4 regions of the Mesorhizobium sp. RCAM 06353 genome follow, and region 3 is predicted to be linked to each of the others. Evidence: riboswitches for the same ligand, from Rfam matches in the RefSeq annotation. Region 3 holds a riboswitch; each other region holds the start of a gene.
What was found. Region 3 has a riboswitch for cobalamin ahead of AC56QX_RS19670 (CbtB domain-containing protein). Riboswitches for the same ligand answer to the same signal wherever they lie in the genome.
Positions count from the first base shown of each region.

Region 1 (7,441 bases), 2.0 Mb from region 3:
CGGCCTGACCTGAATCTCAACATATCCTGGCCGTCACTCGGCGGGAACCGCGGCGGCTTCGCATCCATCCAGCTCGCACCTGTGGGTGGCCAGGCTGCGTTGGCCGAGCAGCACTGTGGCCAGCGCAATCGTGCCTGATGCAACGGAGACCCAGAACCCGCTCTGGGCGCCGAACGCATCCACCACCGCGCCGGCGACGAACGCGCCCAGCGCCATGCCGATGCCGATCCCTGTTGTCACCCAGGTGATGCCCTCGGTCAGCATCGCTTCCGGCACATGCCGTTCGATCAGGCCGAACGCGGTGATGAAGGTCGGCGAGATCGCCACGCCGCTAAGGAACACGGTCAGGGCCAGCAGCGGCACTGAGCCAGCCGTGAGCGGCAGCAATGTGCTGAGCGCCAGGACGGCGACTGCAATGGCGAGTTGCCGCTGTAGTGGCGCCGTCAGGTTGAGCGCGCCGACCACGATGCCGAGCACGAACGATCCCACTGCATAGACGCCGATGACGAGGCTGGCGGCACCGGGCTGGCCGAGCTCCTTGGTGAGCGCTATCGTGCTGACCTCCGTCGTCGCGAAGGTCGCGCCAACGAAAATTATGGCGAAGGTGATGATCTGCACCGGCCGCAGACGGATTGCCGAGCCGCTGGAGCCATGACCAACCGGCCGCACCTGTGGTTCGGTTGAACGCTGCAGGATGAACGCGGCCCAGCCGATGGCAAGAAACAGCGTGCTTGCCAGGACACCGGCTTCCGGAAACAGCGCGGCGCTAAGCCCTACCGAAAGCGATGCGCCGAGAATATAGACCAGTTCGTCCGCGACCGACTCGAAGGCGAATGCAGTGTTCATTTGCGGACGTCCGCGAAAAAGCTCGGTCCAGCGCGCGCGAACCATTGCCGGCATGCTGGGCATGGCGGCTGCCGCCAGCGCCGACACGAACAGCGTCCATACCGGCCAGTTGTGATTGGCTGCGGCAATCAGCACCGCAAAGGCGATAAATGTGATGAGGGTGGTGGGGACCGCAACCCGCGTCTGCCCAAGGCGATCCACCAGCCTCGAAGTCTGCGGCGAAACGAATGCGTTGCCGAGAGCGAATGTCGCCGAGACTGCGCCCGCCAGCCAGTATTCGCCGCGCGTCTGCGACAGCATGGCCACAATGCCGATCGGCGCCATGGCGATCGGCAGGCGCGCGATGAAGCCGGCGGCCGCGAAGCCCTTGGCTCCCGGAGCACGAAAGATTTCAGCATAGGGGTTTCGCATGGCGTTCCTCGACAAAGGGCGATCTGACAATTACATACGAAGCGTATGAAGATTAGATAGACCATACGCAACGTATGTCAATTGGCATACGGAGCGTATGTGGATAGGGCCAGACGCAATGCACAAACCCCGCAAGGAGATGATTGCCGAGACACGCGCCAAGCTGATCGCCGCGGCACGCCAGGCTTTCGGCACGACAGGCTACGCCGAAGCGTCGATGGATGATTTCACTGCCTCGGCCGGGCTGACGCGCGGCGCGCTCTATCATCATTTTGGTGACAAGAAGGGACTGCTGGAAGCCGTTATCGCCGAAATCGACGGCGAGATGGCGGCTCGGGTGAATGAGGTCGCCTCGAAAGCGCCGACCCGCTGGCAACACTTCGTCGACGAATGCACGACCTATATCGAGATGGCGCTGGAGCCGGAAATCCAGCGCATCATGTTCCGGGATGGTCCAGCCGTGCTGGGCGATCCGGCACAATGGTCGAATGCCAATGCCTGCGTCGGTTCAATGACCGATCATCTGACCGCGCTGCAGGGGGAGGGGGTGGTCGTCCCGAGCGTCGACCCCGAGACCGCCGCACGGCTGATCAACGGCGCCAGCAGCCAGGCGGCGCAGCGGATTGCCAATTCGAACGATCCCGAAGCGACATCGAAGATGGTGGTGGCGGCGTTCAAGCAGCTGCTTGAAGGCCTCCTCAGAAAACCAGGTTCATAACAGACCCAAATCCCCGTTTGGCGCCTCGCTGGCCACCGCCCCCGATTGACAATCTTCAGGCAGAGCGCATCCTCCGCAGCCATCTCTGAGGGGAGATTCGGAGCATGTGGGATTTCGAGATCGGCCGGTCGGTGTCCATCATGATCAGGACCTGGCCCTTCATTGTCTTTCGTATGATCGTCTATTTCGGCATCACGCTGGCCTACATCATGGCGACCGGCACCGGCGCCTCGGTCGGCTATGGCGTCGGCCATATCTCCACCGATCCCGACGGGCCAATGTCCTTTGCCCTGTGGGGTGGCGTGGTCGGTTTCGGCGTCGTCTCGATCGCCGTCTACTGGATCCGCGAATACATCCTCTACGTCGTCAAGGCCGGCCACATCGCCGTCATGGTCCATCTGATCGATGGCCGGGATGTTCCCGACGGCCAGAACCAGATCGCCTATGCGAAGCAGGTCGTCACCGAGCGTTTCGCCGAGGCCAACATCCTTTTCGTCGTCGACCAGCTGGTCAAGGGCGCCATCCGCGCCATCACCGGCCTGCTTGGCGGCATCGCCGCTTTCCTGCCCATTCCAGGCCTGAGCGGGCTGGTCTCTTTCATCAACACGGTGATCCGCCTGTCGCTGACCTATGTTGACGAGATCATCCTCGGCTACAACATCCGCATCAATTCGTCCTCGCCCTTCGAGACCGCGCGGCAAGGCGTCGTGCTCTACGCCCAGAACGGCAAGACCATGGTAAAGAACGCCATCTGGTTGGCGGTCATCATGTGGGGCGTGTCGTTCGTCATTTTCCTGCTGATGCTGGCCCCGGCCGCCGCCATTCTGTTCATGATGCCGGGACAACTGGCCGGCTGGGCCTTCGTGCTCGCCATCGTCTTCGCCTGGGCCTTCAAGGCGGCCTTCATAGAACCCTTCGCCATCGCCTGCCTGATGCAGGTCTATTTCAAGACCATCGCCGGCCAGGTGCCCGATCCGGCCTGGGATGCCCGGCTGGCCGAGGGGTCGTCGAAGTTCAGGGAGTTGAAGGACAAGGCGCTGGCCTCGTTCGGCGGCTCGCGCTGGGGCACGGCCGGCGCGACGCGCTGATCGGCGGGCTGCGCCGGCGCAATGACAGCGATGTTGAGGTCCGCCACCGCTGACTTGAGCCGCGCCTCGCCTTGCCCGCAAAATGTTTCGCTCATGATCAGTTCGGGCAGCGGCAGCCGCCGGCCCCAGCCATGCGTTTCAAGGTCCGGTTTCGGTGCGAACTCGGAAACACGGCCGACGCAGAGATAGGCGATAGGCGTTACATGGTCGGGAATGGAGAGCAGGCATTTCAACGCTTGCGGCTCGATGATGCTGACCCAGCCGACGCCGACGCCTTCGGCCCGCGCCGCCAGCCAGAAATTCTGCACCGCGCAAACCGTGCTGTAGAGATCCATCTCCGGATTGTGCCAGCGTCCGAGTGGCGAACCTTGCGAGCGCTGGCGGTCGCAAGTGATGCAGATGTTGAGCGCGCTTTCGCAGATGCCTTCCAGCTTGAGCTTGCGGTAGAGCGCCTGTCTTTCGGCCTCGATCGCCGGCAATTCCTGTTCTCGCGCGGCGAGGAACAGGTCGCGCACCTTCTCCCGTCTCGCGGCATCGCGGATGACGATGAAATTCCACGGCTGCATGAAGCCGACAGACGGCGCGTGATGGGCAGCGAGCAGCAAGCGCGCCAGCACCTCATCATCGAGTGCGGTGGGGAGGAAATGGCTGCGGACGTCGCGCCGCGTGAACATGGCGCGGTAGACTGCGTCGCGCGCCCTCCGGTCGAATCCGTCGTTCATAGAAGCGGTTACAGTTTCCGGCATCGCTCGTCCCCTTGCGATTTCAGTCCATGTCCTCCGCCTGACCATGCGGATGACGATGCCTGCCAGGCCGGTCTTCTGGCTCGGGATCAACCCGCGTCCGGTGCCTTCCCGTCATAGACAGTGGCATTTACCGGCGCGGTCCCCCTCACAGCGTTGGGCACGCCACGGAGTTCAACCGTGTTCCCGATTCTCCCGCTTGCGGCGGGCACCAGGCAGTGGCCGCGACCTTACGCCGAAGCTCCTGCGGCGCCAATCCCCGCAGCGACGCCAATGGACGCAGGTGTGATTTTCCCCAGCGATCGAGCCGCTACGCATGGCCATCGCGGCGCCGGGGCACTAGATAGGGAGCATGACAACCCGTCTTTACACCCACCCGATCTTTCTTGAGCACATCACACCGCCCGGTCACCCCGAGCGGCCGGACCGCTTGCGCGCCATCGAGCGCGTCCTCGACGACGAAGCCTTTGCCGCGCTTGATCGCGTCAAGGCGCCGGAGGGCGACGAGGCCACCATCCTCTACGCGCATCCCGCCGATTTCGTCGCCCGCATCCGCGCCGCCATTCCCGAAGAGGGCCTTGCCCGCGTCGATGCCGACACCACCGCCAGCCCGAAGAGCTGGCAGGCAGTGATCACCGCGATCGGCGCCGCCAACGCCGCCGTCGACGATGTTTTTTTAGGCCGAGCCGACAACGTCTTCGTCGCCGCCCGCCCACCCGGGCACCATGCCGAGAAGGCCACCGCAATGGGCTTCTGCTTCTTCAACACGGCGGCGATCGCCGCGCGCTATGCGCAGAAGAAGCATGGCGTCGAGCGCGTCGCGGTCGTCGATTGGGACGTGCACCATGGCAACGGCACGCAGGACATCTTCTGGGACGATCCGTCGGTGCTCTATTGCTCGACGCACCAGATGCCGCTTTATCCTGGCACTGGCGCGAAGAGCGAGACTGGCGCCGGCAACATCGTCAACGCGCCCTTGGCGCCGCAGACCGGCAGCGAGGTGTTTCGCGATGCCTTCCTGTCGCGCGTCCTGCCGGCGCTCGACAATTTCGCGCCCGATCTGATCATCATTTCGGCCGGCTTCGACGCACACCACCGCGATCCGTTGGCAGAGATCAATCTGACCGAGGACGATTTCGACTGGGCGACCGGCCAGTTGGTGCAACGTGCGGCCCGCCACAGCGGCAACCGGCTCGTCAGCCTGCTCGAGGGCGGCTACGATCTGCAGGGATTGGCATTTTCGGTCGCCGCTCATGTCGGGCGACTGATGAAAGGATGAATGATGGCTGCTGAGACCAACGAAGACGTCAAGGCAATGAGCTTCGAGCAGGCACTCGACGCGCTGGAGAAGATCGTGGATGATCTGGAGCGTGGCGACGTGCCGCTCGACCAGTCGATCCGCATCTATGAGCGCGGCGAGGCGCTGAAGGCGCATTGCGACCGGCTGCTGAAGGCCGCCGAGGACAAGGTCGAGAAGATCAGGCTGTCGCGCGACGGCAAGCCGGTCGGAACGGAGCCGCTCGACGCGGATTGAGGCACGGAGCAGCCTTACCGGCTTTTGGACACGATCATGGTTGAGGATTAAGCTCGTCCCGATTGAAACGGCTCCAGGACAAGAGGAGATACGGAAGCGATGTGCAGAAACATCAAGACCCTGTTCAATTTTGATCCGCCGGCAACCAATGACGAAGTCCGCGACGCGGCACTCCAGTTTGTCCGCAAGCTGAGCGGAACGACACGGCCGTCGAAGCAGAACCAGCACGCATTCGACCACGCGGTCGAAGCCATCACGGCATCGGCGCGCGAGCTGCTCGATTCGCTCGAAACCCACCAGCATCCGCGCAATCGCGAAGAGGTGGCGGCGAAACTGCGGGCAAAATCCGCGATCCGCTTTGCCTGAGGCGTCCAATGCGGTCCTTGACCGCTGACAAGGAGATCTCGTGAGCTTCTTCCCGGGGAAAGACCCTGAAGCCGGCGATGCCTTCGCCAGCGACCAGATCGAATTGATGGTCATCCCGAACGCCAAGGACATTGGCGGTTTTCAGGTGCGCCGCGCTTTGCCGACCGCCAAAAGGCGGCTGGTCGGGCCTTTCATCTTTTTCGATCGCATGGGCCCGGCGATCCTGCGCGGCGGCCAGGCGATGGATGTCCGTCCGCATCCGCATATCGGCCTGTCGACAGTCACCTATCTGTTCGACGGCAAGATCCGGCATCGCGATTCGCTGGGCACCGAAATGGTGATCCAACCCGGCGACGTGAATTTGATGACTGCCGGCCGCGGCATCGTCCACTCCGAGCGCACGCCGGAGGAACTGCGCGGTGCGCCGATGTCGATCTCCGGCCTGCAGACATGGCTGGCCTTGCCGGACGGCAAGGAGGAAGTCGCGCCGGTGTTCGAGAACACGGCTGCCTTGCGGCTGCCCGAGATCGATGCCGAAGGCGTCCGCGGCCGTGTCGTCATTGGTGACTTCCAGGGGCTGCGCTCGCCGGTGCGGGCGGATACCGAGACGCTCTATGCTGATCTCAGACTGGCGCCGGGCGCCAGCGTGAAAATCCCGGCCGATGCGGAAGAGCGCGCCATCTACACCCTGGAAGGCGAGGTCTCGATTTCGGGCGATGTTTTCCCGGCGGAGCGGCTGCTGGTGTTCCGGCCCGGTGACGAGATCGTCGTATCGTCGGATACCGGCGCGCATTTCATGCTGTTCGGCGGTGCCTCGCTCGGCTCGCAGCGCTACATCTGGTGGAATTTCGTCTCCTCGTCCAAGGAGCGCATCGAACAAGCCAAGCAGGAATGGAAGACGGGCCGCTTCGATATCGTTCCTGGAGATGAGGAAGAGTTCATCCCGCTGCCGGAAAACTAATGAATATCGCCCAAAAGGGGCCCGGTTTCGGGACCACGATATGGACGAAACAAGGACTTGAAAGCGCGGGCATAGCCTGTTTCGACGCGCTGTGCTTTTGGGAGCAGGCCCGCGTCACCGACACGCATTTACTTTCGCCGGCCGGCGGCCTATCCCGCCGTTGAACAGAAAGCCTGAGCACCCGTGAACGCAACGCCGCATACGCCGCTTCTCGACAAGGTCCGCATTCCGGCGGATTTGCGCGCGCTTGACGAGAGCGAATTGCCGCAACTGGCTTCCGAGTTGCGCCTCGAACTGGTCGACGCGGTGTCCCGCACCGGCGGCCATCTCGGCGCCGGTCTCGGCGTGGTCGAACTGACGGTGGCGCTGCACTACGTCTTCAACACCCCCGATGACCGGCTGATCTGGGATGTCGGCCACCAGGCCTATCCGCACAAGATCCTCACCGGCCGCCGCGACCGCATCCGCACACTGCGCCAGGAAGGCGGTCTGTCCGGCTTCACCCGCCGCGCCGAGAGCGAATACGATCCCTTTGGCGCCGCCCACTCCTCGACATCGATATCGGCCGGCCTCGGCATGGCGGCCGCCCGCGACCTTGCCGGCGGCCGCAACAATGTCATTGCAGTCATCGGTGACGGCGCCATGTCGGCCGGCATGGCCTATGAGGCAATGAACAATGCCGGCGCGCTCGACGCCCGCCTGATAGTCATCCTCAACGACAACGACATGTCGATCGCACCGCCGACCGGCGCCATGAGCGCCTATCTGGCGCGT
Region 1 covers NZ_CM185031.1:6,062,601-6,070,041, reverse strand. Annotated here, with positions in the region: gene AC56QX_RS29510 (MFS transporter) at 34-1,257, opposite strand; gene AC56QX_RS29505 (TetR/AcrR family transcriptional regulator) at 1,376-1,975, shown strand; gene AC56QX_RS29500 (hypothetical protein) at 2,080-3,063, shown strand; partial or broken gene bluB (5,6-dimethylbenzimidazole synthase) at 3,228-3,737, opposite strand; cobalamin riboswitch at 3,858-4,037, opposite strand; gene AC56QX_RS29490 (histone deacetylase family protein) at 4,159-5,085, shown strand; gene AC56QX_RS29485 (exodeoxyribonuclease VII small subunit) at 5,089-5,340, shown strand; gene AC56QX_RS29480 (DUF2277 domain-containing protein) at 5,440-5,706, shown strand; gene AC56QX_RS29475 (pirin family protein) at 5,747-6,667, shown strand; gene dxs (1-deoxy-D-xylulose-5-phosphate synthase) at 6,851-7,441, shown strand, end outside.
Region 1: another riboswitch for cobalamin. It lies ahead of bluB (5,6-dimethylbenzimidazole synthase); the one in region 3 lies ahead of AC56QX_RS19670 (CbtB domain-containing protein).

Region 2 (7,441 bases), 3.3 Mb from region 3:
GAAGACCTATCTCGGCATCTGGCTGGCGCATACCGGCTTCGGCCTGCCCTTCGCCATCTACCTGCTCAGGAGCTACATCGCCGGCCTGCCACGCGAAATCATGGAATCGGCGCGCATCGACGGCGCCAGCGATTTCGAGATCTTCGTCAAGATCGTGCTGCCGCTGTCTTTCCCGGTGCTGGCGTCGTTTGCCATCTTCCAGTTCCTGTGGGTATGGAACGATCTCTTGGTGGCGATGGTTTTCCTTGGTACGGAAGCAGACCAGATCGTGCTGACGGCCAAGCTCAACGCACTGCTTGGCTCGCGCGGCGGCGATTGGGAGATCCTGACGACATCGGCCTTCGTGACCATCATCGTGCCGCTGATCGTGTTCTTCTCGCTGCAGCGCTATTTCGTCCGCGGACTGCTTGCCGGTTCGGTGAAAGGAGGCTGAGACGATGCAATCCGCTTTGAAGGCCAGTTCGAACCCTGACCTCGCCGTCGACCGCGACTGGTGGCGAGGCGCGGTGATCTATCAGATCTATCCGCGCAGCTATCAGGATTCGAATGGCGACGGCATCGGCGACCTCAAGGGCATTATCGGGCGGTTGCCCTACATCGCCTCGCTTGGCGCCGACGCCATCTGGATCTCGCCCTTCTTCAAGTCGCCGATGAAGGATTTCGGCTACGACGTCTCGGACTATTGCGACGTCGACCCGATGTTCGGCACGCTGGCCGATTTCGACGCGCTGACGGCGGAGGCGCATCGGCTGGGTCTCAAGGTGATGATCGACGAAGTGCTGTCGCACACGGCAGACAGCCATCCATGGTTCAAGGAGAGCCGGGCGAGCCGCACCAATCCCAAGGCGGACTGGTATGTCTGGGCGGACGCCAGGCCCGACGGCACGCCGCCCAACAACTGGCTGTCGATCTTCGGCGGGTCGGCCTGGCAGTGGGACACCAGCCGCCAGCAATATTATCTGCACAATTTCCTGGCCGAGCAGCCCGATCTCAACTTCCACAACCGCGAAGTCCAGGACGCGCTGCTCGACGTCACCCGCTTCTGGCTGGAACGCGGCGTCGACGGCTTCCGCCTCGACACGATCAATTTCTACTTCCATAGCCAGGGCCTGGAGAACAATCCGCCGCTGCCGCCGGAAGAGCGCAACGACCAGACCGCGCCGGCGGTCAATCCCTACAACTACCAGGACCATATCTACGACAAGAGCCGACCGGAAAACCTCGGCTTCCTCGAACGCTTCCGCGCCCTGCTCGACGAATATCCGGCAACCGCCGCTGTCGGCGAGGTCGGCGATTCGCAGCGCGGTCTGGAGGTCGTGGCGGCCTATACCGCCGGCGGCAAGCGCGTGCACATGTGCTATTCCTTCGACTTCCTGGCGCCGGAAAAGATCAGCGCGGGCAAGGTCCGCTCGGTGCTGGAAGCCTTCGGCAGGGTCGCCAGCGACGGCTGGTCTTGCTGGGCTTTTTCCAACCATGACGTGATGCGCCCGGCCTCGCGCTGGGCCGCCAGCGAAGCCGACCCGATCGCCTATCTCAAGGTCATCTCGGCATTGCTGATGTCGCTGCGCGGCTCGGTCTGCCTCTACCAGGGCGAAGAGCTCGGGCTTGGCGAGGCGGATCTGCGCTTCGAGGATTTGCAGGATCCGTATGGCATCCGCTTCTGGCCGGAATTCAAGGGCCGCGACGGCTGCCGCACGCCCATGGTGTGGGATGGCAGCGCCAAGAATGGCGGCTTCTCCCAGGCAAAGCCCTGGCTGCCGGTGCCGGCCAAGCATCTGGCGCAAGCGGTCAATGTCCAGCAGGGCGATCAGGCTTCGCTGCTCGAGCACTATCGGCGCTTCCTCACCTTCCGCCGTGCCCATCCGGCACTGGCCAAGGGCGATATCACCTTCATCGAAAGCGAGGGCGACACCGTCGCCTTCACGCGCCGGGCGGGCAACGAGCAGGTCGTCTGCGTCTTCAACCTCGGCGCCAAACCGGCCAAGGTTGACCTTGGCAGCCGATCACTGCAACCTTTGCCGGGACACGGGTTTTCCGGGCAGGCGAGCCCCGGTTCGGTCGGGCTTGGCGGCTACGGCGCCTGGTTCGGGCGCATCGACGGAAATCTTTGAGGAAATCACTGGGAGGAAACCAATGGCCGATGTCAATCTGAGACAAGTGAAGAAGTCCTACGGCAATCTCAACATTCTCCATGGCATCGACCTCGATATCAAATCGGGCGAATTCATCGTCTTCGTCGGTCCGTCGGGCTGCGGCAAGTCGACCTTGCTGCGCTCCATCGCCGGGCTCGAGGAAATCACGTCGGGCGAGTTGAAGATCGACGGTGAAGTGGTCAATGACGTGCCGCCGTCCAAGCGCGGTATCGCCATGGTGTTCCAGTCCTACGCGCTCTATCCGCACATGACCGTCTACGACAACATGGCGTTCTCGATGAAGATCGGCAAGGAGAACAAGGCCGAGATCGACCGGCGCGTGAAGCAGGCCGCCGAAATCCTGCAGCTGACCAAATATCTCGACCGGCTGCCCAAGGCGATGTCGGGCGGGCAGCGTCAGCGCGTCGCCATCGGCCGCGCCATCGTGCGCAATCCGAAAGTGTTCCTGTTCGACGAGCCGCTGTCGAACCTTGATGCCGCGCTGCGTGTCGCCACGCGTATCGAGATCGCCAAGCTCAAGGAATCGATGCCCAACACAACCATGATCTACGTCACCCACGACCAGGTCGAGGCGATGACGCTCGCCGACCGCATCGTGGTGTTGAAGGACGGCCATATCGAGCAAGTCGGTACGCCGATGGATCTCTACAAGAAGCCCGGCAATCTGTTCGTCGCCCAGTTCATCGGCTCGCCAGCCATGAACATCCTGCCGGCGACAATCGACAAGACCGGCAACCCGACCGTCGTCAGCCATGTCGGCGGGCGCAAGGCTACGGTGCCGATTGCCACGCCTGCCTCGGCGAAGGGTGCGGCGGTAAGCTTCGGCGTGCGGCCGGAGGACCTGATCATCGCCACCGGCGCGGATTATCTGTTCGAGGGAACAGTCGACTATGTCGAGCAACTCGGCGAGGTTCAGCTGGTCTATGTCGACATCGGCCGCGCCGACCTGCCGCTGGTGACCAAGCTGCCTGGCAACGTCGAGGTCAAGCGCGGCTCGACGTTGCGGCTGAGCGCCAATGGCGAAGACCTGCATATCTTCGACACGGACGGACATTCCTTCGCACTCCAGAAGCCGGAAGCAAAAGCGGCTTAAGACAGAACCCGTCTCGACGGCGCAAAAAAGAGCGGCGGGCATGGCCCGCCGCTCTTTTTGGAATTGGCTTCGGCTGTTAGTGGTTGCCGAAGAGGTTCCGGTCGCTGCCCTGAGGCGCGGACTTCTGTGCGTCGCCCGACGAATTGAGCAGCTTGTAGACTGGCGAGCCGCTTTCACGGATCGAAGCCGTGCGCGAGTTGTCAACCGAAGTCGCGGCGGGCTGGTTGGCGCCGTTGGAGCCGTAATTGTCGCTGCCGGCGAAAGCGCTGCCGGAGATCGCCAGAACGGCGGCGGCAGCAAGGATGATCTTCTTCATTTCAAGTCTCCTGAATTCTTCAAGTGTCGCCAGGGCGGCGAACCAAGCCCGCCGCCTGCTGGGGATCGGCTGTTAGTTGTTGCCGAAGAGGTTGCGGTCGGCGCCCTGGACAGGCGTCTGAGCAGCCGGTTCCGACTTCTTGACCGAAGCGGTGTATGAGCTGTCGACAGCAGCGGTGGCTGCAGGGGCATTCGAACCATAGTGGTCGCTACCAGCGAAGGCGCTGCCGGAAATGGCCAGAAGGGCGGCGGCAGTGAGAACAATCTTTTTCATTTTGGGTACTCCAGTATTTTTTCCGTCCGTCTAGCGGCGTGTCTTGGGATTAAAATCGCGTCGTTCGGACAGCCCCGATGTGGGAAAGCCAGCTGGCCGTTTCCAATCACGAAGTTGTTCCGTGTGGACCAAGTATCCACCACTTGAAATTGTACCAGGGCCCTCTTTGGCGAACATTTTTCGTTTTGATATCAAACCGTTAGTCAAAACCAGCGCTGCGATCACCAACTGTATCGGAGGCTCAGCGTTCACACCGTCCTGCACGCACCGTCAACAGAAACGAACCGTTCGGTTCGATTTTAGAATCTGCTAATAGTCACTTTTCGAAACCGTTAACCTTTTTTCCCCCGTTCCGGATCGATTTTGATAGCCGGTACAGCCGTCACCGCGACGATTTTGCGACCGCGGTTCTTGACCCGATCATTGTGCATGCGTGTCGCGCCACATGGATGCGATGTCGCTTTCATGCCGATGTCGCAAGCGCTGTCGTGATTAGATCACGTCATCTCAGGTGCCGCTTCGTGACGATGGAGCGGAGAATTGGGAAGCCGGTCAGAATCCGGCGCTGCCCCCGCAACGGTGGTGGAGTTCAAGTCGCAACGGGAGACCACTGGGCGAAAGCCTGGGAAGGTGTCGCGATCGTCCGCAAGGACACTCCAGAGCCCGGAAACCAGCCCGAGATTTCTAGAACTCGACTGATCGCGGTGGGCGGTCAAGAGGCGGATGGCGCATGTCGGCTTTCGCCGGTCTGCGCCTAATCCTTCCTCAATCACCACCAGTTCAGTCCTTGAAGTATGAGGACAGGACATGGATACGCGCAACGACATGCTGAGGCTCTTGAACAGCCGCAGGGACGGCTTCTCGCTCGAGCAGCCCTTCTACACGGATCCCGATTTCTTCAAACTGGACATGGAGCTGATCTGGTATCGCGACTGGCTGTTCATCGGCCATGATTGCGAACTGCCGAAGCCCGGCAGCTTCATCACCGTACAGATCGGCGACTATCCGGTCGTGCTGGTGCGCGACCAGCAAGGCAAGATCAACGCCTTTCACAATTCCTGCCGCCATCGCGGCAGCCGCGTCTGCAACACCGACAAGGGCATGGCCGCCAAACTGGTCTGTCCCTATCACCAGTGGACCTATGAGCTGGACGGAAGGCTGCTGTTTGCCCGCCAGATGGCAGATGGTTTCGACAAGAGCCAGTTCAGCCTGAAGCCGGTCGCCTGCGAAAGCGTGGCCGGCTATATCTTTATCTGCCTGGCCAAGGAGCCCGCCGACTTCGCACCGATGCGGGCGATGATCGAGCCCTATCTCAAGCCGCACCGGCTCAGCGAAGCGAAGATAGCCTTCGAAAGCACCATCGTCGAAAAGGGCAACTGGAAGCTGGTCTGGGAAAACAACCGCGAGTGCTACCATTGCGCCGGCAATCATCCGGAGCTGTGCAAGACCTTCCCGGAAGCCCCGACAGTGACCGGTGTGCAAGGCGCCGACAGCGACCCGGAGATGCTGGCGCATTGGGCGAAATGCGAGGCAGCCGGCCTGCCGAGCAAGTTCCGTATCGACCCGGCCGGGCAATACCGCGCCACCCGCGCGCCGCTGCTGCGCGATGCCGTCAGCTACACCATGACCGGCAAGCGGGCGGTGAAGAAGAACCTCTCCGACACAGTCTCCGCCGACCGTATCGGCACCTTGATGCACTATCACTATCCGACGACCTGGAACCATATCCTCATCGACCATGCCGTCACCTTCCGCGTGCTGCCGATCAGCGCCACGGAAACGGCAGTGACGACCAAATGGCTGGTTCACAAGGATGCGGTCGAGGGCGTTGATTACGATCTTGCCGAACTCACCCATGTCTGGACCGAGACCAACGACCAGGACCGCCGCATCGTCGAGGAAAACGCCTTCGGCATCCTGTCGCCGGCCTATGAACCCGGCCCCTATTCCGAACTCCATGAGGGCGGCGTGATCCAGTTCGTCGACTGGTACGCGCGCTTCATCGGCCCGCGCCTTGCTGGAGACGGCAGGCCGGCTCTGCGCAGTGTCGCCTGAGAGGTTGAGGGATGAACGCGATGACTGATCTTGGCCTCTATCGCCATCTCGACCAGATGGCGCCCTGGAACGACAGGCTGCAGGTGCTGGAAGTGATCGGCGTCAGCGACGAGGCGCCTGACGTCAAGACCTTCACCTTCCGCTCCGACAACCAGACCTGGTTCCGCTACAAGCCGGGCCAGTTCGTGACGCTGGAACTGCCGACGTCGGACGGGCCGCTGATGCGCACCTATACGCTGTCGTCCTCGCCGTCGCGACCATTCTCGATCGCCGTGACGGTGAAGGCGCAGGCCGGCAGCATCGGCACGCGCTGGATGTTCGATCATCTGAAGCCCGGCTCGCACGTCAAGGCCTATGGGCCGGCGGGCGACTTTTCGCTGCACAGCCACCCGGCGGCCAAATATCTGTTCATTTCGGCCGGTTCCGGCGTGACGCCGATGATGTCGATGCTGCGCTGGCTGAACGACTGCGCGCCATGGACCGATGTCGGCTTCGTCAACTGCGCACGGCGCGCCGAAGAGATCATCTTCCGCAAGGAACTTGAGCTGCTCGGCGGCCATATGCCGGGCCTGTCGCTCGGCTTCATGATCGAGGAGCGATCAAGCCGCGAGGGCTGGTACGGCCATATGGGTCGCATCGACGCCATCCGGTTGCCGCTGCTGGCGCCCGATTTCCGCGAACGCGAGATCTTCTGCTGCGGTCCGGATCCCTTCATGCGCGCCGTGCGCGGCATGCTGGACGCCGCCGGCTTCGATATGACGAAATACCACCAGGAGAGCTTTGCCGCGCCCGCGGTGGAGGAAATCCCGGCACCGTTCGCATTGCCGGCTGGAGACGGTGACGCCGTTCCGGTCGAAGCCAAAACACCGATCCGCTTCGCGCTTTCGAACGTCGACGCCGAGTGCGTTGCCGGCCAGACCGTGCTGCAGACCGCGCGCTCTTCGGGCGTGCGGATCCCGGCGGCCTGCGAGTTCGGCCTGTGCGGGACCTGCAAGGTGAAGAAAGTCTCCGGCGCGGTCGAGATGAGCCACAATGGCGGCATCCTCGATCACGAAATCGACGACGGCTTCATCCTCGCCTGTTGCTCGAAGCCGTTGTCGGCTCTCGAAATCGAAGCGTGAACGGTTCGCGATCCAGCTGATCCCCAAAAATGGCCGACGTCTTGCCGGCACCGCTTGCCTTGCCAACGAAGAACCGAGCGTTTACAGGCGTTGTCGGTGGAAGCGATCCTGCTGGAGGGACGGGATTTGCAAAGCGGGGCAATAATGATGCGTGATAGCAACGCCTATGCGGTTGCGAGCAGGGACATCGTCTTCGAATCCTTCGACGGCGAAGCCGTGGTGCTGAACCTCGCGAACGGCAAGTATTTCGGCTTCTCCGATTCCGGCAGCAGGGTCTGGCAGGCGCTCTCGTCGGGGGTCGATGCCCAGGCCCTGACCGGGCTCACCGCCGGCGGTTCGACACTGGGCGCCGCTGAACTCGCACACTTCATCTCGCAATTGCTCGAACTGGGGTTGCTGGTGCGCTCGGAAGCAGCGTCGCAACCGCTGC
Region 2 covers NZ_CM185031.1:790,891-798,331, forward strand. Annotated here, with positions in the region: gene AC56QX_RS03505 (carbohydrate ABC transporter permease) at 1-433, shown strand, start outside; gene bglA (beta-galactosidase BglA) at 438-2,111, shown strand; gene AC56QX_RS03515 (ABC transporter ATP-binding protein) at 2,134-3,246, shown strand; gene AC56QX_RS03520 (DUF680 domain-containing protein) at 3,323-3,562, opposite strand; gene AC56QX_RS03525 (DUF680 domain-containing protein) at 3,635-3,835, opposite strand; cobalamin riboswitch at 4,328-4,528, shown strand; gene AC56QX_RS03530 (aromatic ring-hydroxylating oxygenase subunit alpha) at 4,643-5,890, shown strand; gene AC56QX_RS03535 (FAD-binding oxidoreductase) at 5,911-7,011, shown strand; gene AC56QX_RS03540 (PqqD family protein) at 7,108-7,441, shown strand, end outside.
Region 2: another riboswitch for cobalamin. It lies ahead of AC56QX_RS03530 (aromatic ring-hydroxylating oxygenase subunit alpha); the one in region 3 lies ahead of AC56QX_RS19670 (CbtB domain-containing protein).

Region 3 (7,441 bases):
CGCCACCCAGCCGGCGGCGAACAGCAGGTCGCCCAGAAGGTCGCCGATCCAGGGCAGGGGATAGAGCATGCCGAGGATGATGCTGATGGCGATCGCCGCGGTGTAGATCACCGGCGGCCATGGGACCCCGGGCTTCGGCTGGGTTTCGCTCATTGCGTTCCTCCCTCGTCCATCTTGTCTTCGGTCTGGGCCGTGCAACTGGCGGCCAGATCGCCCAGATGCGCCCGGAATTCCGCACTCTGGTCGTTGTTCTCGAGCCGATCAAGCGTGGCCTCGCCCTCGATCGTCGTCAGCATGCAACTGCAATAGCTCGAACAGAAGGTTGCGTTGCGCGTCTGCTCGCACGAACGCTGGCAGGTTTTCAGGAAATTGACCTGTGGGGTTTCGACCTGGGCCGGCATGATTTGCGAAAACAGCCAGACGCAGCCGATCAGCAGCGGCTGGTGAATGAGGTAGAAAGCGAGGCTGTGGCGGCCGATGAAGAGCAGCGGATTGGCCCAGCGGCCGGGCACCAGGCTTGCCAGCCGCGCTCTTACACCCGACGCGGAAGCGAGTTTCGCCACCCCGATGCCGACAAGCACCGCGCCGAACCATGGAAACAGCGGCACATAGTCGTTGGAGCGCGGATTGATCGCCGACAGGCCGATCCACCACAGCCAGGGGTGATCCAGGGCCTCGAAGCGCAAATAAATGGGCGCCGCGATGACCAGCGCGGCAACGACAAGCGTCAGCAGGGCCGGCAGTCTCAGGAAGGCGAGGCCGAGCAGGCTGGCGAGCGCGATCTCGTGCAGGATGCCGAAGAAGATGAACCCATCCGGCGTCGCGATGCGGGTAACCACCGAAATGGCGATCGCCGCACCGGCAACCATGGCGAAACGCTTCCAAAAACCGTTCCAGCGGATCTGCTGGCCGTGAGCGAGGTAGAGGCTGACGCCGACCAGGAACAGGAAGGTCGAGGCGATGCAGCGTGCGTAGATCTTCCACCAGCCGAAGGCGGTGAGGCCGGGATCGGTGTAGCCGAAGAATTCCAGGTCCCAGGTGAAATGGTAGCTCGCCATGGCCAGCAGCGCGATGCCGCGCACGATGTCGATGGCGACGATGCGCTTGGATGGCTCCGGAACGGGTGCGGTCGGCGTGTCGATGGTCATGGTCTCGCGTTCTGATTCAGCCCCGCCTGAGGACTATCACGGTTGGGCGGGACAGAAGAAGGCCGGGACATCGGATCAAGCGACGCTTTGGGCCAGAGCTGGGAAGCCTTTGACCGGTTACGCTTTTTGCCGGTTATGCGTCGGTTTCCTCTTAATCGCCCGGGATTGAGCACGGCAGATTTGACCGGTGAGTCTGCTTTGGGGAAGCAATGTCCACCCATGTACGCCATCCGATCTGGCTCCCGGCCCTCAAGGCCGCGGATGCGCGCACCTTCGCCTCGCTCTATGCAGTCGAATCCTTCGCCCGCGCCACGGTGTCGAGCGTCATCCCGATCCAGGCCTACGAAATCCTCCACAACGAGCAGATCGTCTCGATCCTCTACACGATCGTGGCGCTGCTCGGCCTGTCGGTGACCTTGTTCATGCCGATGCTGATCCGCCGCTTTGCCCGGCGCTGGGTCTACACGGCAGGCGCCTGCCTGCTCGCCATCGGCTCGCTGTTCTTCGTCACCCACACGCTGGCCGGGCAGTTGGCCGGCATGCTGTGCCGGGTCATGGGCGCCAGTGCGCTGTCGATCACGCTCAACCTCTACATCATGGACCACATCCGCAAGACCGACTTCATGCAGGCCGAATCGCTGCGCATGGCGTGGTCGATGTTCGCGTGGACCGGTGGGCCGACGCTCGGCATCTTCCTCTACACGCGCTTCGGCATCTATGCCGCGCATGGTGCGGTGGCGGTGTTCGCGTTTGCCCTGCTGGCGCTGTTCTGGACCTATCGGCTGGGCGACAACCAGTCGATCCGGCCAGGCAAGACCCGGCCGGCCAATCCGCTCGCCAATATCGGCCGCTTCATCGCGCAGCCGAGGCTGAGGCTCGCCTGGCTGATCGCCTTCGGCCGCTCCTGCTTCTGGACGACCTTCTTCGTCTATGGCCCGCTGTTCATGGTGATCACGGGCGAGGGCAAGCTGGCAGGCGGCCTGCTGGTTTCGGCCGGCAATGCGCTGCTGTTCATGGCGATCTTCTGGGGCAAGGCTGGAAAACGCTTTGGCGGCAGGCGCACCATGACATTCGCCTATTTCGCCATGTCGGCGATGCTTCTGGCGGCGGGCACGGTGGGCGAAACCGTGCCGCTGCTCACCGGTGCCTTCCTGCTGTGCGGCGCGTTCTTCACCATTGCGCTCGACGCGCTGGGCTCGACCGCCTTCATGCGCTCGGTGCGATCTTATGAGCGGGCGCAGATGGCAGCGGTCTACCGCACCTATCTCGATTTTTCCGAGCTGACGCCGCCGCTGGTCTATTCCGTGGTGTTGATCTTCTTCGGACTGGGCTCGGTGTTCATCACGCTCAGCCTGCTTGCGGCGGTTTGCGGCTTCGTGACGTGGCGCTATCTGCCGAAGTCTTTGTGAAGGATCACGGCGCAAGCGCCGCGTGCCGCTCGCGCACCCAGTTGTGGAAGCGGTGCAGGTCATATTCCTCGGGCATCAGCACGCCGGCTTGGTGGCGCATCGAGCGCAGGCCCCTCTGGTTGACCTCGCAGATCGCCGCATCCTCTTCCAGCACCTGTGTGCCGAAGGCGACGATGTTGTCGATGTCGGTCGTGGCCAGCGCCTCGGGCGCGAACAGCCATTCGGCGACAAGCTCCGTCTGTTCGGGGCCGAGCGGCACCAGGCGAACGGTCCTGACATAATCGACATGACCGACGATGAACATCGAGGGCAGGCTGGTGACGTAGGTCTGGCCGGCGGCACGTTCGGCCGGTGTCAGGCCTAAGAAGACCGGCCCGTGCGTCTGGCCATCGCGTGACCATGTTTCGGCGCCGGCGCGCAGGCCGCCGGAAAACTCCGGCGCGTCATTGTCGGCGTGGCGGGTCCATTCGGGATCGTCGTGCCGGCTCATCAGGCCGCGGCCATAGATCGGCACCAGCCGCGACAGGTCCTTGTGGACGCCCGGACAATGCAGGCACTCGTTGAAGTTTTCCCAAAAGATCTTCCAGTTGCAGTTCATCACCTTGCGCAGCACATGGCCTGAGACCAGTGTTTCCAGCGGCCAGTTGCCGAGATTACCGGAGGCGGGGTCGAAGGATTCCTGCGCCGAGCCGGCCGCGTCCTCCTGCAGATTGACGAAGACGAAGCCGCGCCACACCGACAGCGCGACGCGATAGAGCGGGTGGTCGGCCTTGTCGAAGCCGTCCGGCAGCGATTTCGACGGCACGCGCACAAGGTCACCACGCAGCGAATAGGACCAGGCGTGGTAGGGACACGTGATCAGCCGCGCCTTCAGCCGGCCTTCGCTTTCCTGGCACAGCTGCGAGCCGCGATGGCGGCAGGTGTTGTGGAAGGCGCGCAGCGCGCCGGTGTCGTCGCGCAGCACGATGATGTCCTGCGTGCCGATGCGGAACCGGCGGAACGCCAGCGGCTGGGCCAGATCGGCCTCGCGACAGACGAGCAGCCAGTTTTTGTACCAGATGGCATCAAGGTCGCGTTGATAGGCTGCCGCATCCCAATAGGCCGATGAGGGCAGCGTCGGTTCGGCCCGGGTCAGGCCGTTATAGGGATCGCGCTCGCTGGCAATGGGCTGCATGGCTGGCTTCCTGTGAAGGCTCCAGCCGACACCCGGCCAGGAGAATTGTCAATTGTCGTGCCTGGAGACGGCATGGCGCAATCGCGCTGTTTGCCGGCGGAATTTGGTTTGCCGCGTGTCGTGATTTTCCCTATAGTCATACAGTCGTCGGTTCCGTTTTGGAGCCAAGAGGGAATGCGGTGCGGGCTCGTTTGTTGCCCAATGCCGTGGCTGCCCCCGCAACTGTGTGCGGTAGTCCTCTCCATATGCCACTGAAGATCTCGTCTTCGGGAAGGTGGAGAAGGGCGCTGATCCGCGAGCCAGGAGACCTGCCGACGACGGCAAAACTGACAGGCCCTCGGGTGGAGGGTGAAAGGACAAGATATGACTACCGCTTCCGTCTCCCTCGGCGCCTCCGTCTCCTCGCAGTCGCGCTTCATGCAGCTCGCTCTTGCTGCGTTTCTCGGCATTTTCGTGATGGGCTTTGTCGGCTTTTCGCATATCGATGCGATCCACAATGCGGCTCACGACTATCGCCATTCGATGGCGTTTCCCTGCCACTGACGAGGATCTGACATCATGAACCTGTTTCGCAACGTCGTGTTCATCGCGGCGATCGCAGGGCTCGTGGCTGGCGTCGTCCTCGCCTGCATGCAGGCCTATGCCACCGTGCCGCTGATCCTGAAGGCGGAAGTCTACGAACAGGCCGGCGGTGGCCACAAGCACGACCATGCCGCGGCACCGGCCGCAACGGATACCACTGCCATGAGCACGGCCGCCCCGGCGGGGAATGCCATGAGCACTGCGGCGCCGGCCCCGGCCGAAGCGACTGCTCCGGCGGAAGACGAGGGTTGGGCGCCGGCCGACGGTTTCGAGCGTTTCGCCTTCAGCGTGCTTGCCAATATCGTCACCGGCATCGGCTTTGCGCTGATCCTGGTCGCTGTTTCGGAATTCGCTGGTGGCATCGGCACCTGGCGCCAGGGCGTGTTCTGGGGCCTGGCCGGCTTCGCCGTATTCACGCTGGCGCCTGGTCTCGGCCTGCCGCCGGAACTGCCGGCCATGCCTGCGGCCGATCTGACCGAACGCCAGATCTGGTGGTGGGCAACGGTGGCGGCGACCGCAGCCGGGCTCGGCCTGATCGCGTTCCGCAAGTCACTGCCGCTGGCGATCCTTGGTGTGGCGCTGATCGTCGCTCCGCACATCGTCGGCGCGCCGCAGCCCGACAGCTTCGAAACGCCGATCCCGGAAGGCCTGCACCACCAGTTCGTGGTGGCGGTGACGGTGACCAATCTGGTGTTCTGGCTGGTGCTTGGCGCCGTCGTCGGCGTGGTGCGCGGACGCTTCACCGGCACCGCGACCAGCCTGCGCGACAGCTTTGCCTGATCGAAGCTCGCTGACCTTCATCATCGGCGGTGCGCGCTCCGGCAAGAGCGCGCACGCCGAAGCCCTGGCGACGGCGTTGCCGTCACCATGGGCCTATATCGCCACGGCTGAAGCCTATGACGACGAGATGCGCGAGCGCATCGCACTGCATCGCTCGCGGCGCGGCGAGGGCTGGATAACCGTCGACGCACCGCTCGATCTTGCCGGCGCGCTTACGGCTCTGCCTGACAACCAGCCGGTGCTTGTCGACTGCCTGACGCTGTGGCTGACCAATCACATGCTGGCCGATCACGATCTCGAGCTGGAATGCCGGCGGCTGACGGATGTGCTGTCGCGGCCGCGCGGGCCCTGGTTCGTGGTTTCCAACGAAGTCGGGCAAGGTATCGTGCCGGACAATGCCCTGGCGCGCCGATTTCGTGATGACGCCGGACGGCTCAACCAGCAGGTCGCGTCGATTGCCGACACCGTGCTGCTGATGGTGGCGGGGCTGCCGCTCAAGGTGAAATGAGATGACCGACATCGATGATAAGGACGAAGAGCGCCACCGCGCCAAGATGGCCAAGCGCAAGGCGGTGCAGGATGCCGAGGTGGCGAGCAAGACGGTCGAGAAGGGGCTGCTGATCGTCAACACCGGCCCGGGCAAGGGCAAGACGACGGCCGCCTTCGGCCTGGCGCTGCGGATGCTCGGCTATGGCAAACGCGTCGGCGTCGTGCAGTTCATCAAGGGCAAGTGGCACACCGGCGAGAAGGACGCCTTCGCCGCCTTCGGCGATCGCGTCATCTGGCACGCGATGGGCGAGGGTTTTACCTGGGAAACGCAGGATCTGAAGCGCGACATCGCGGCCGCGGAAGCTGCCTGGGCCAAGGCGCTGGAGCTGATCGCCGATCCGTCGATCAGCCTTGTCGTGCTCGACGAACTCAACATCGCGCTGCGCTACGACTATCTCGATCTCGACAAGGTGGTTGCGGCGCTGAAAGCGCGGCGCGAAGGCCTGCATGTTGTCGTTACCGGTCGTAACGCCAAGCCGGCGCTGGTCGAGGCGGCTGATCTGGTCACCGAGATGGGCGTGACCAAACACCATTTTTCGGCAGGCGTGAAAGCGCAGCAGGGGATCGAGTTCTAGAACACCAGAACCGCGATCATCGAAACCAACCCGAACAGCGCGATCAGCAGATAATCGGCGACACGATAAAGTTTCAGCGCCCGCCTGATGTCGCCGCTGTCGACGTCGCGGCGGCCGCCTTCGCCCATGAAGACGTCGTCGACCACGATGCCGCCATAGCTGCGTGGCCCGGCCAGCGCCAGACCAAGCGCGCCGGCCATGGCGGCTTCCGGCCAGCCGGCATTGGGGGAGCGGTGCTTTCTCGCATCGCGCCCCACCGCTTGCCGGGCACTGCGAGGGTCGGCATCCCTGACCAGGAAAGCCGCCAGCACGATCAGCAGCGCCGTCAGCCGCGATGCCGGCAGGTTGATCCAGTCGTCGAAGCGCGCCGCCGCCCAGCCGAAGGCCTCGTGGCGCGGGGTGCGGTGGCCGATCATCGAATCGGCGGTGTTGGCGGCCTTGTAGGCGGCGCCACCGGCCAGCCCACCGACGCCAGTCCAGAAGGCGGGGGCGACGATGCCGTCGGAAAAATTCTCGGCCAGGCTTTCGATTGCCGCACGGCAGACGGCGGCGCGGTCTAACGCTTCGGGATCGCGGCCGACGATGCGCGAGACGGCGACACGGCCCATGGCGAGGCCACCCGAGTCCAGCGCGTCGGCAACAGCCTCGACATGGTCGTAGAGGCTCTTCTGCGACAGAAGCGATGTCGCCAGAAGGGCGGCGATGAACAGCCCGAACGGAACGAACCAGAGCAGGACAAGCTGCACGCTAAGGCCAATCACCGCCGGCACCAGCACGATGACCAGCAGCGCCTGGACACCGCGTTGGCGACGAAGCGCGTCGGGATCAGTGGCGCGGTTGAGCCTGCGATCGAGAAAGGATATCAGCCTGCCGAACCACGTCACCGGATGGCCGATGGCGCGGAACAGCCAGTCCGGGTAACCGAGGGCGAATTCGACGGCCAATGACAGGAAAGCGATCAGGATTGACATGAAGCTTCTTGATGGAGCGGTGGACCATGGTGGAAGTCTTGGCCGGGCGAGGGTGCTTTTCCCCAACGCCGTGCAGCCTTTCGTCGACCTCTCGACTGGTATCAATCCGCACTCCTATCCGCTTTTCGAGCTTCCCGCCACCTCGCTGTCGCGATTGCCGGAAGCCGCGCGCGGGCGCGAGCTGACGGAAATCGCGGCCAGCACCTATGGCGCGCCGTCGCCGGCCAATGTCGTCGCGGCGCCCGGCACGCAG
Region 3 covers NZ_CM185031.1:4,073,902-4,081,342, forward strand. Annotated here, with positions in the region: gene AC56QX_RS19650 (methyltransferase family protein) at 1-153, opposite strand, end outside; gene AC56QX_RS19655 (heparan-alpha-glucosaminide N-acetyltransferase) at 150-1,148, opposite strand; gene AC56QX_RS19660 (MFS transporter) at 1,358-2,557, shown strand; gene AC56QX_RS19665 (aromatic ring-hydroxylating oxygenase subunit alpha) at 2,562-3,731, opposite strand; cobalamin riboswitch at 3,863-4,061, shown strand; gene AC56QX_RS19670 (CbtB domain-containing protein) at 4,095-4,274, shown strand; gene AC56QX_RS19675 (CbtA family protein) at 4,290-5,093, shown strand; gene cobU (bifunctional adenosylcobinamide kinase/adenosylcobinamide-phosphate guanylyltransferase) at 5,086-5,601, shown strand; gene cobO (cob(I)yrinic acid a,c-diamide adenosyltransferase) at 5,603-6,217, shown strand; gene cbiB (adenosylcobinamide-phosphate synthase CbiB) at 6,214-7,188, opposite strand; gene cobD (threonine-phosphate decarboxylase CobD) at 7,187-7,441, shown strand, end outside.

Region 4 (7,441 bases), 1.5 Mb from region 3:
CGGCGATGTAGTCGAAATTGCCGGCATCGTCGCCGTTGACGCAGACGCCATAGGCAACGTCGCCGGTCTCGCCCGGAATGTTGCCGATATAGGGGCCGAAGCGCTGCCACTGCATTGGAATCGCGGCGCTGGTTTCGCAGCTGTAGCGTTCGCCGAGCCCGGCGATCAGGAACGGCCGGCTGGTCTCGAAGCGCGGTGGTTCGAGGTTGGCGAGAAGGGACTGGTCCATCAGGATCGGCTCCACGAGGTCGAGGGTCTTGGTCGAGCCTTGCGCGCGCACCAGTTCCGGCGTTATGCCGAACTGGTCGCGGAAGGCGCGGGTGAAAGCCTCATGCGAGTTGTAGCCGGCGTCGAGCGCCACCGAGAGGATGTCGGGCGCCCCGCCTGCCAGCTTGCGCGCCGCCTCGGTCAGCCGACGCGCGCGCACATAACCCATGACAGAGCGGCCGGTGGCGGCGCCGAAGGCGCGCGTCACATGAAAGCGCGACACGCCGCTGCTTTGCGCGACGTCTTCGAGTGTAACAGCCTCCGGTAGATGGCTCTCGACGAACCACAGCGCTTTCTCGGTCGGGTTCATGGCTCCTTCTCGCATCGGCCGGATCATACTGCCGCCTTTCCACGCGGCCAGTTTGATCGAAATTGTGCAGCACGCAAATTTGGTTGGGAAACTCATCGAAGCGATTGCGCAAACGTTTCGATGACATTATGATCTCCCAAAATCCGCCGAGATCAACGAGAGCGGACTGGGAAACGCATCATCAGGGAGGAGCGCTTGCCAGCACTCCGTTTGGGTTACCATGCCGACAATGGCTGAGGTCGCGCGCCGCGCCGGCGTGTCGGTTTCGACCGTCTCGCATGTCATCAACCGCACCCGCTTCGTCTCGCCGGAGAAGGCGCGGCTCATCAATGACGCGATCGCCGCGATGGGCTATCAGCCCAACGAGCTGGCGCGGTCGCTGAAAGTCGCTTCGACCAACAGCGTCGGCTTGGCGATCTCGGCGATTTCCAATCCATATTTTACCGACATCATCTGCGCGGTGGAGGCCGAATGCGCCCGCCTCGGCCTCATGGTGTTCCTGTCCGACACGCAGGAAGACCCTGACCGCGAGCTTTCGGTGGTGCGTGCCTTCCACCAGCGGCGGGTCGACGGCGTTATCCTGGCGCCATCTGGCGCGCCGCAGCGGGCCATCGAATATCTCGCCGAAAAGAAGCTGCCTTGCGTGCTCATCGACCGCTTCGCCGACGAGCGCTTCGACCAGATCGGTGTCGAGAACCAGTCGTCGATGCGCGCGCTGATCGATCATGTCGCCTCCTACGGCCACAAGCGCATCGGCTACATCGCTGGCCAGCCGGGGCTGGCGACAACCCGCGAACGCATCGAGGCCTTTCGCGTCTCGCTCGCCGCCAATGGACTTGAGTGCCTGCCGCACTATGTCTCGCCGGATAATGTCGACACGGCGAGTGCGACGGCATCGACCCATGCGATCCTGTCCCTGCCGTCGCCGCCCACCGCATTGGTCACGGGCAACAACATGACGACGATCGGGGCGGTGCGGGCGATTCGAGAACGGGGCCTCTCAATACCGGGAGATCTCTCGCTCGCCGGCTTCGACGACTTCGAATGGGCCGATTGCTTCGAGCCGCGGCTGACGTTGGTCGCGCAACCCTGCACCGAGATCGGACGGCAGGCGGCAGCCTTGCTGTGCGCCCGCATTGCATCTACCGGCCTGGAGCCACAGTCGGTGCGGCTACAGGCGGCGCTGCAGGTCCGAGAGTCCTGCGCGAGGCCGGACTCGATGAGGTCAGCCCCCATGGGGTCAGCATGAGCGCGCCGCTGCTTTCCGTTACCGGTGCTGTCAAACGCTTCGGCGGCGTCCAGGCGCTGCGCGGCGTCGACTTCGACTTGAAGGCCGGCGAGATCCACGCGCTGCTCGGCGAGAACGGCGCCGGCAAATCCACGCTGATGAACCTGTTGTCGGGCGTCTACACGGCCGATGAAGGCACCATCCACATCGACGGCAAGCCGGTCACCTTCAACAACCCGCGCGAGGCGCAAGCGGCCGGCATCGCCACCATATTCCAGGAACTCGACCTAGTGCCGACGCTCGACGTCGCCGCCAATTTGTTCCTCGGCCGCGAACTGATGCGGTCTGGCGGCTTCCTTGATGTGTCGACGATGCGCAGCGAGGCCCGCAAGCGGCTCGAGGCCATCGAGATGGCCATCGATCCGGCCAGCATGGTGGCGAACCTGTCGATCGGCCAGCGCCAGGTCGTGGCGATCGTCAAGGCGCTGTCCTACGCGTCGCGTGTGCTGATCATGGACGAGCCGACGGCGGCACTGACGGTAGGCGAGGTCGACAGGCTGTTCGACATCATGCGTAAGCTCGCCGCCAGCGGCGTCGGCATCGTCTACATCTCGCATCGCCTCGAAGAAGTGCCGCAGATCGCCGACCGGGTGACGGTTATGCGCGACGGTCGTGTCGCCGGCGTCACCGAGCCGCGTGCGCCGCAGGCCGAGCTGGTCCGGCTTCTGGTCGGGCGGCCGCTGGACGAGCTTTATCCCGAACGGTCAAGGGCGGCCGGCAAGACGTTACTCAGCTTGCGCGATGCGCGCTTCAGGCTCGCCCACGAAAGCGCCGGATGGCAGCCGCCGGCCGGCATCTCGCTCGACGTCAAGGCCGGCGAGATCGTCGGACTGGCCGGCATCATGGGGGCAGGGCGTACCGAGCTGCTGAGTGCGCTCTATGGCACCGGTCTGTCCGGCCGTTGGGAAGGCGAGGTCGCCATCGACGGCCGGCCCGTAAGGCTGGATTCGATCGCGGCGGCCCGCGCGGCCGGCATTGCCTTCGTCACCGACGACCGGCGTGGCAGCGGTCTGATGCTCAGAATGGCTGTGGGCCTCAACCTGGTCATGTCGGTGATCCGCCGCATCTCGCCGTTCGGCCTGATGTCTCAGCGCCGCCAGGCGGAGGCGGTGAAGCAGTCCTTCGGCCAGTTCGACATCAGGCCGAAGAATCCCGACATCGCTGTCGGCGCGCTGTCCGGCGGCAACCAGCAGAAAGTGGTGCTGGCCAAGGAGATCCTCGGCAATCCAAGGCTGCTGCTGCTCGATGAGCCGACGCGCGGCGTCGATGTCGGCGCCAAGGGCGAGATTTACGCGCGGCTCAGGCAGTTGGCGGCGCAAGGGCTCGGCATCCTGGTCGCGTCTAGCGAGATGCCGGAACTGATCGGTCTCTGCGACCGCATCGTGGTGCTGCGCCAGGGGCGCAATGTGGCGGAATTCATCGGCGGCGTCGACGAGCACACGGTGCTTGCCGCGGCAAATGGCAGGGAGGCCTGATGTCTGAACAGAAGATTTCGGAAGCAGGCGGCCCGGTGGCTGCGGCACCGGCGCATCGCGATCCGCTGGCGCTGATCGTGCGCTTCCAAAGCCTGATCGGCTTGGTACTGGTGGCGATCGGCGGTGTCATCTTCTCGCCGCGCCGTCACGGAGCGATCCTGTTCCTCGACCCCGACAACATCGCCAACATCGTGCGCGCGGTGTCGGAGACCGGCATCATCGCCATCGGCATGACCTTCGTCATTATCACGGCCGGCATCGACCTTTCGGTTGGCGCGGTGCTTGGGCTGTCCAGTGTCGTCACCGCATCGATGATGATCTCTGGCGGCTTCGGGCTGGTCCCCACCATCCTCGCCGTGCTCATCATGGGCATCGTCTTCGGTGCGATCCAGGGCACCATCTCCACCCGGTTCCGACTGGAGCCGTTCATCGTCACGCTCGCCGGCTTGCAGGCGGCACGCGGCCTGGCGCTTGTCGTGTCGGGCAATCAGTACATCAACATTTCCTATGGCGACGGGCCGGGCCTGGCACCGCCGGTTTTTGCGATCCTCGGCGAGCGGCTGTTCAACAACACCGTGCCAGTCGCCACCATCGTCTTCATCGTCTTTGCCGCGATCGCAACCATCGTGCTCAACACCACGCGCTTCGGCCGCTATGTCTTCGCCGTCGGCGGCAATGAGCGCGCGGCGCGCATTTCCGGCGTGCCCGTCTCCATGGTCAAGATCTCGGTCTATGCGATCACCGGCTTTGCCGCCGCTCTTGCCGGTATCGTTCATGCCGGCCAGTTCAATTTCGGCAGCGCCAATGACGGCATGGGCTATGAGCTCACGGCGATCGCCGCCGTGGTCATCGGCGGCACCAGCCTGTTCGGCGGCGCCGGCTCGATGGTCGGCACCGTGGCCGGCACCATCATGCTCGGCGCGCTGGCCAACATCCTTCAGCTCAACAACATCACACCCGCCATTCAACTGCTCGCGACCGCCGCGATCATCGTGCTGGCGGCAGTCATTCAATCCCTCGTTCGCCGCCGCGAGGGTTTGGGTCGTTAGGAGGAAGGCGGCAGCAAGTGGAAGTCAGTCAACCAAGGTCTGGCCCCCCGGCCCGACGAGGAGGAGAGTGAATATGAAAACCATAAGACAAAGCCGCACCCTCAAGGCCGTGCTCCTGGCAGGTGCCGGCCTGTGCATCGCGGGAGCCGCCCAGGCTGCCGAACCGTTGGTCAAGGCCTGCGCCAAAGACGGCCAGTTCATCATCGGCTTTTCACAGGCGAACAATGCCGAGCCCTACCGCCAGCATGTCAATGACGAGCTGACGGCGGCCGCCAAGGAAGTGCCGGGCTTCACGTTGCAGATCGCCGACGGCGCTGGCAACGTCAACACGCAGACCTCGCAGGTCGACAACTTCATCACCCAGAAAGTCGATCTCTTGCTGATCTCGCCCTTCGAGGCGGCACCGCTGACACCGGCGGTGAAGCGCGCCATGGATGCCGGCATCCCGGTCATCGAACTCGACCGCAAGACGGTCGGCGATCCCGGCAAGGACTACACCGCCTTCATCGGCGGCGACAATTACAAGATCGCGCTCGAAGCGGGCAAATACACCGCCAAGACCTTGCTGCCGGAGGGCGGCGAAGCAGCGGTGCTCGAAGGATTGCCAAGCTCCACACCGGCCGTCGAGCGGCTGAATGGCTTCAAGGACGGCGTCAAGGAGAATGCCAAGATCCAGGTCGTCGCCGAGCAGGCCGCCGACTGGGTGCCGGATAAAGCCCAGACCGCTTTCTCGGCCATGTTGCAGGCGCATCCCGACATCAAGGTGCTCTACGCCTCGAACGACATGATGGCGGCCGGCGCGCTGCTTGCCGCCAAGGGCGCCGGCAAGGACGTTAAGATCATCGGTACTGATGGCTTGCCAGGCCCGGCAGGCGGCATCGAAGCCGTCGCCAAGGGTGACTGGGCGGCGACCTTCACCTACCCGACAGGTGCGAAGGAAGCGATCGAGATGTCGAAGAAAATCTTGCTTGATTGCGCCACTTCGGTGGATACGACGGTCACTGTCGAGACGACAGCGATCACGCCAGAGAACGCCAAGCAGCTGTCAGGTAAGTAAGCACGTCTGCCTGCAGACTATCCGATCCGGGGCGGAGTTCACGTGAACTCCGCCCCGTCTGCGTCCGCAACCTTCAGCGATAGTTCGAAGGGTTGTGGCAAGGGATTGACATCAACAGAGGGAATCTCTTAAATCGTTCTGTTATTACATTACAGATAGAGATATAGCAAGCCGCTATCTGATGAGGCCGCAGGATGCCGGTGCCGCGATGGTGACAGGACCAGTCGAAAAGAATCGTTGCGATGCGCTCGGGGCAAAACTACGATGGCCCGGTGATGGTCCCCGCGCCGAAAGGCAAGGGGTGAAAAGGGAACACGGTGAGACCCTCAAGGTCGAGACCGTGGCTGCCCCCGCAACTGTAAGCGGTGAGCAAGATCCGACATGCCACTGGCCGGCAAGGCTGGGAAGGCAGGATTGAGCCGAGACCCGCGAGCCAGGAGACCTGCCATCACTGAGTTGACCGGACGGGGTGTGCCGGGAGGAAACGTGGACGTCGGTCTTGTCGGCCGGCTCGCCAACATCCTTCCGTCGCCAGTTTTGGAAAGTGACGGAAAGTTGGACGGCGCCATCGATCATCGCATCATCGTGTGCACGCTTTGCCGTGACGTTCCGACAGGGATCAGGTCGGGCGAAAGCCTATGCGCCGATTTGCGGTCCCGGCTCGCGGCCCACCATGAACCCGCTGTGGCGCTCGGCTTCACGGTTGAAGGCGTCGAATGCATGGCGGGCTGCGCGCGACCGCTGACGGTAGCCTTCCAGGCGCCGGGCAAGGCCGCCTATCTCTTCGGCTCCATCGACGCCGAGGCCGACGCCGGCGATCTCGTGCGATTTGCCAGGCTCTATGCATCGCTGGCAGACGGCTGGTGCAATTCCGGACAACGTCCGCCGCGACTGGCCGGCAAGACGCTGGCCCGTATCCCGGCACCGGCCAAGCCTGTGGATGGGAACCGATGACAACGCCACTCCTCGAAGCCCGCGACCTCGGCGCGACAGCGAATGGCCGGGCTCTGGTCCATGCGGTCAGCCTGTCCGTTGCCGCTGGTGATCGCCTCGCCATTATCGGCCCCAACGGCGCCGGCAAGACGACGCTGCTGCGCATGCTGTCGGGCATGCTCAGGCCAAGTTCCGGCGAGATGAAGCTTGGTGGGCGCCGCCTCGACAGGATCTCGACCGCCGAACGGGCATTGCACATCGCCGTCGTCGGCCAGACCGACCAGCCGGATCCGCGGCTGGCGGTGATCGACTATGTCGAGCTTGGCCGCGTCCCGCATGCCGGCCTGAGGCGCAGGAGCGAGGAACGCGACATTGTCGTGGACGCGCTGCGCCGGACCGGCTTGTTGCCGCTGCTTGGCCGCAGCATCGGCTCGCTGTCGGGCGGGGAACGCCAGCGCGCCCAGCTGGCGCGCGCCATCGCACAGGAACCGAAAGTGCTGTTCCTCGATGAGCCGACCAACCATCTCGACCCGCGCGCCCGAGGCGAGCTTATTGAACTTGTGGCCGGCTTCGGCATGACGGTGATCGCCGTGCTGCACGATCTGGCGTTGGTAGCGCCCTTCGCCACCAGGGTCGCGGTGATGCACGAAGCCCGGCTGCATGTGCTGGCGGCACCGCGCGAAGCGCTGACCCAAAAACTGATCCGCGAGATTTTCGGCGTCGACGTGTTTCGCCTGCGCCATCCCACCGAGGATCGCGAACTGACGGTGTTCGATGTTCCGAACCGCGCCGCGCCGCCATCCTGATCAAAACCATCCGTCATCCGCCGCTGTTCAACCAAGGTGCAAAATCCGTGAAACGTCTCGCTTTGTCGCTCGTCCTCTCGCTGCTGGCCTCGACGGCCTTCGCCTTCCCCGTCACCGTCGACAGCTGCGGCAAGTCGTTGACCTTCGACGCGCCACCCAAGCGCGCCGTCATCCACGATCTCAACATGGCCGAGATGGCCTTCGCGCTGAAGCTGCAGCCGTCGATCGTCGGCCTGACCGGCATCACCGGATGGTA
Region 4 covers NZ_CM185031.1:5,585,021-5,592,461, reverse strand. Annotated here, with positions in the region: gene AC56QX_RS27165 (AraC family transcriptional regulator) at 1-577, opposite strand, end outside; gene AC56QX_RS27160 (LacI family DNA-binding transcriptional regulator) at 798-1,826, shown strand; gene AC56QX_RS27155 (sugar ABC transporter ATP-binding protein) at 1,823-3,340, shown strand; gene AC56QX_RS27150 (ABC transporter permease) at 3,340-4,389, shown strand; gene AC56QX_RS27145 (substrate-binding domain-containing protein) at 4,463-5,446, shown strand; cobalamin riboswitch at 5,706-5,910, shown strand; gene AC56QX_RS27140 (DUF1636 family protein) at 5,933-6,400, shown strand; gene AC56QX_RS27135 (ABC transporter ATP-binding protein) at 6,397-7,185, shown strand; gene AC56QX_RS27130 (ABC transporter substrate-binding protein) at 7,233-7,441, shown strand, end outside.
Region 4: another riboswitch for cobalamin. It lies ahead of AC56QX_RS27140 (DUF1636 family protein); the one in region 3 lies ahead of AC56QX_RS19670 (CbtB domain-containing protein).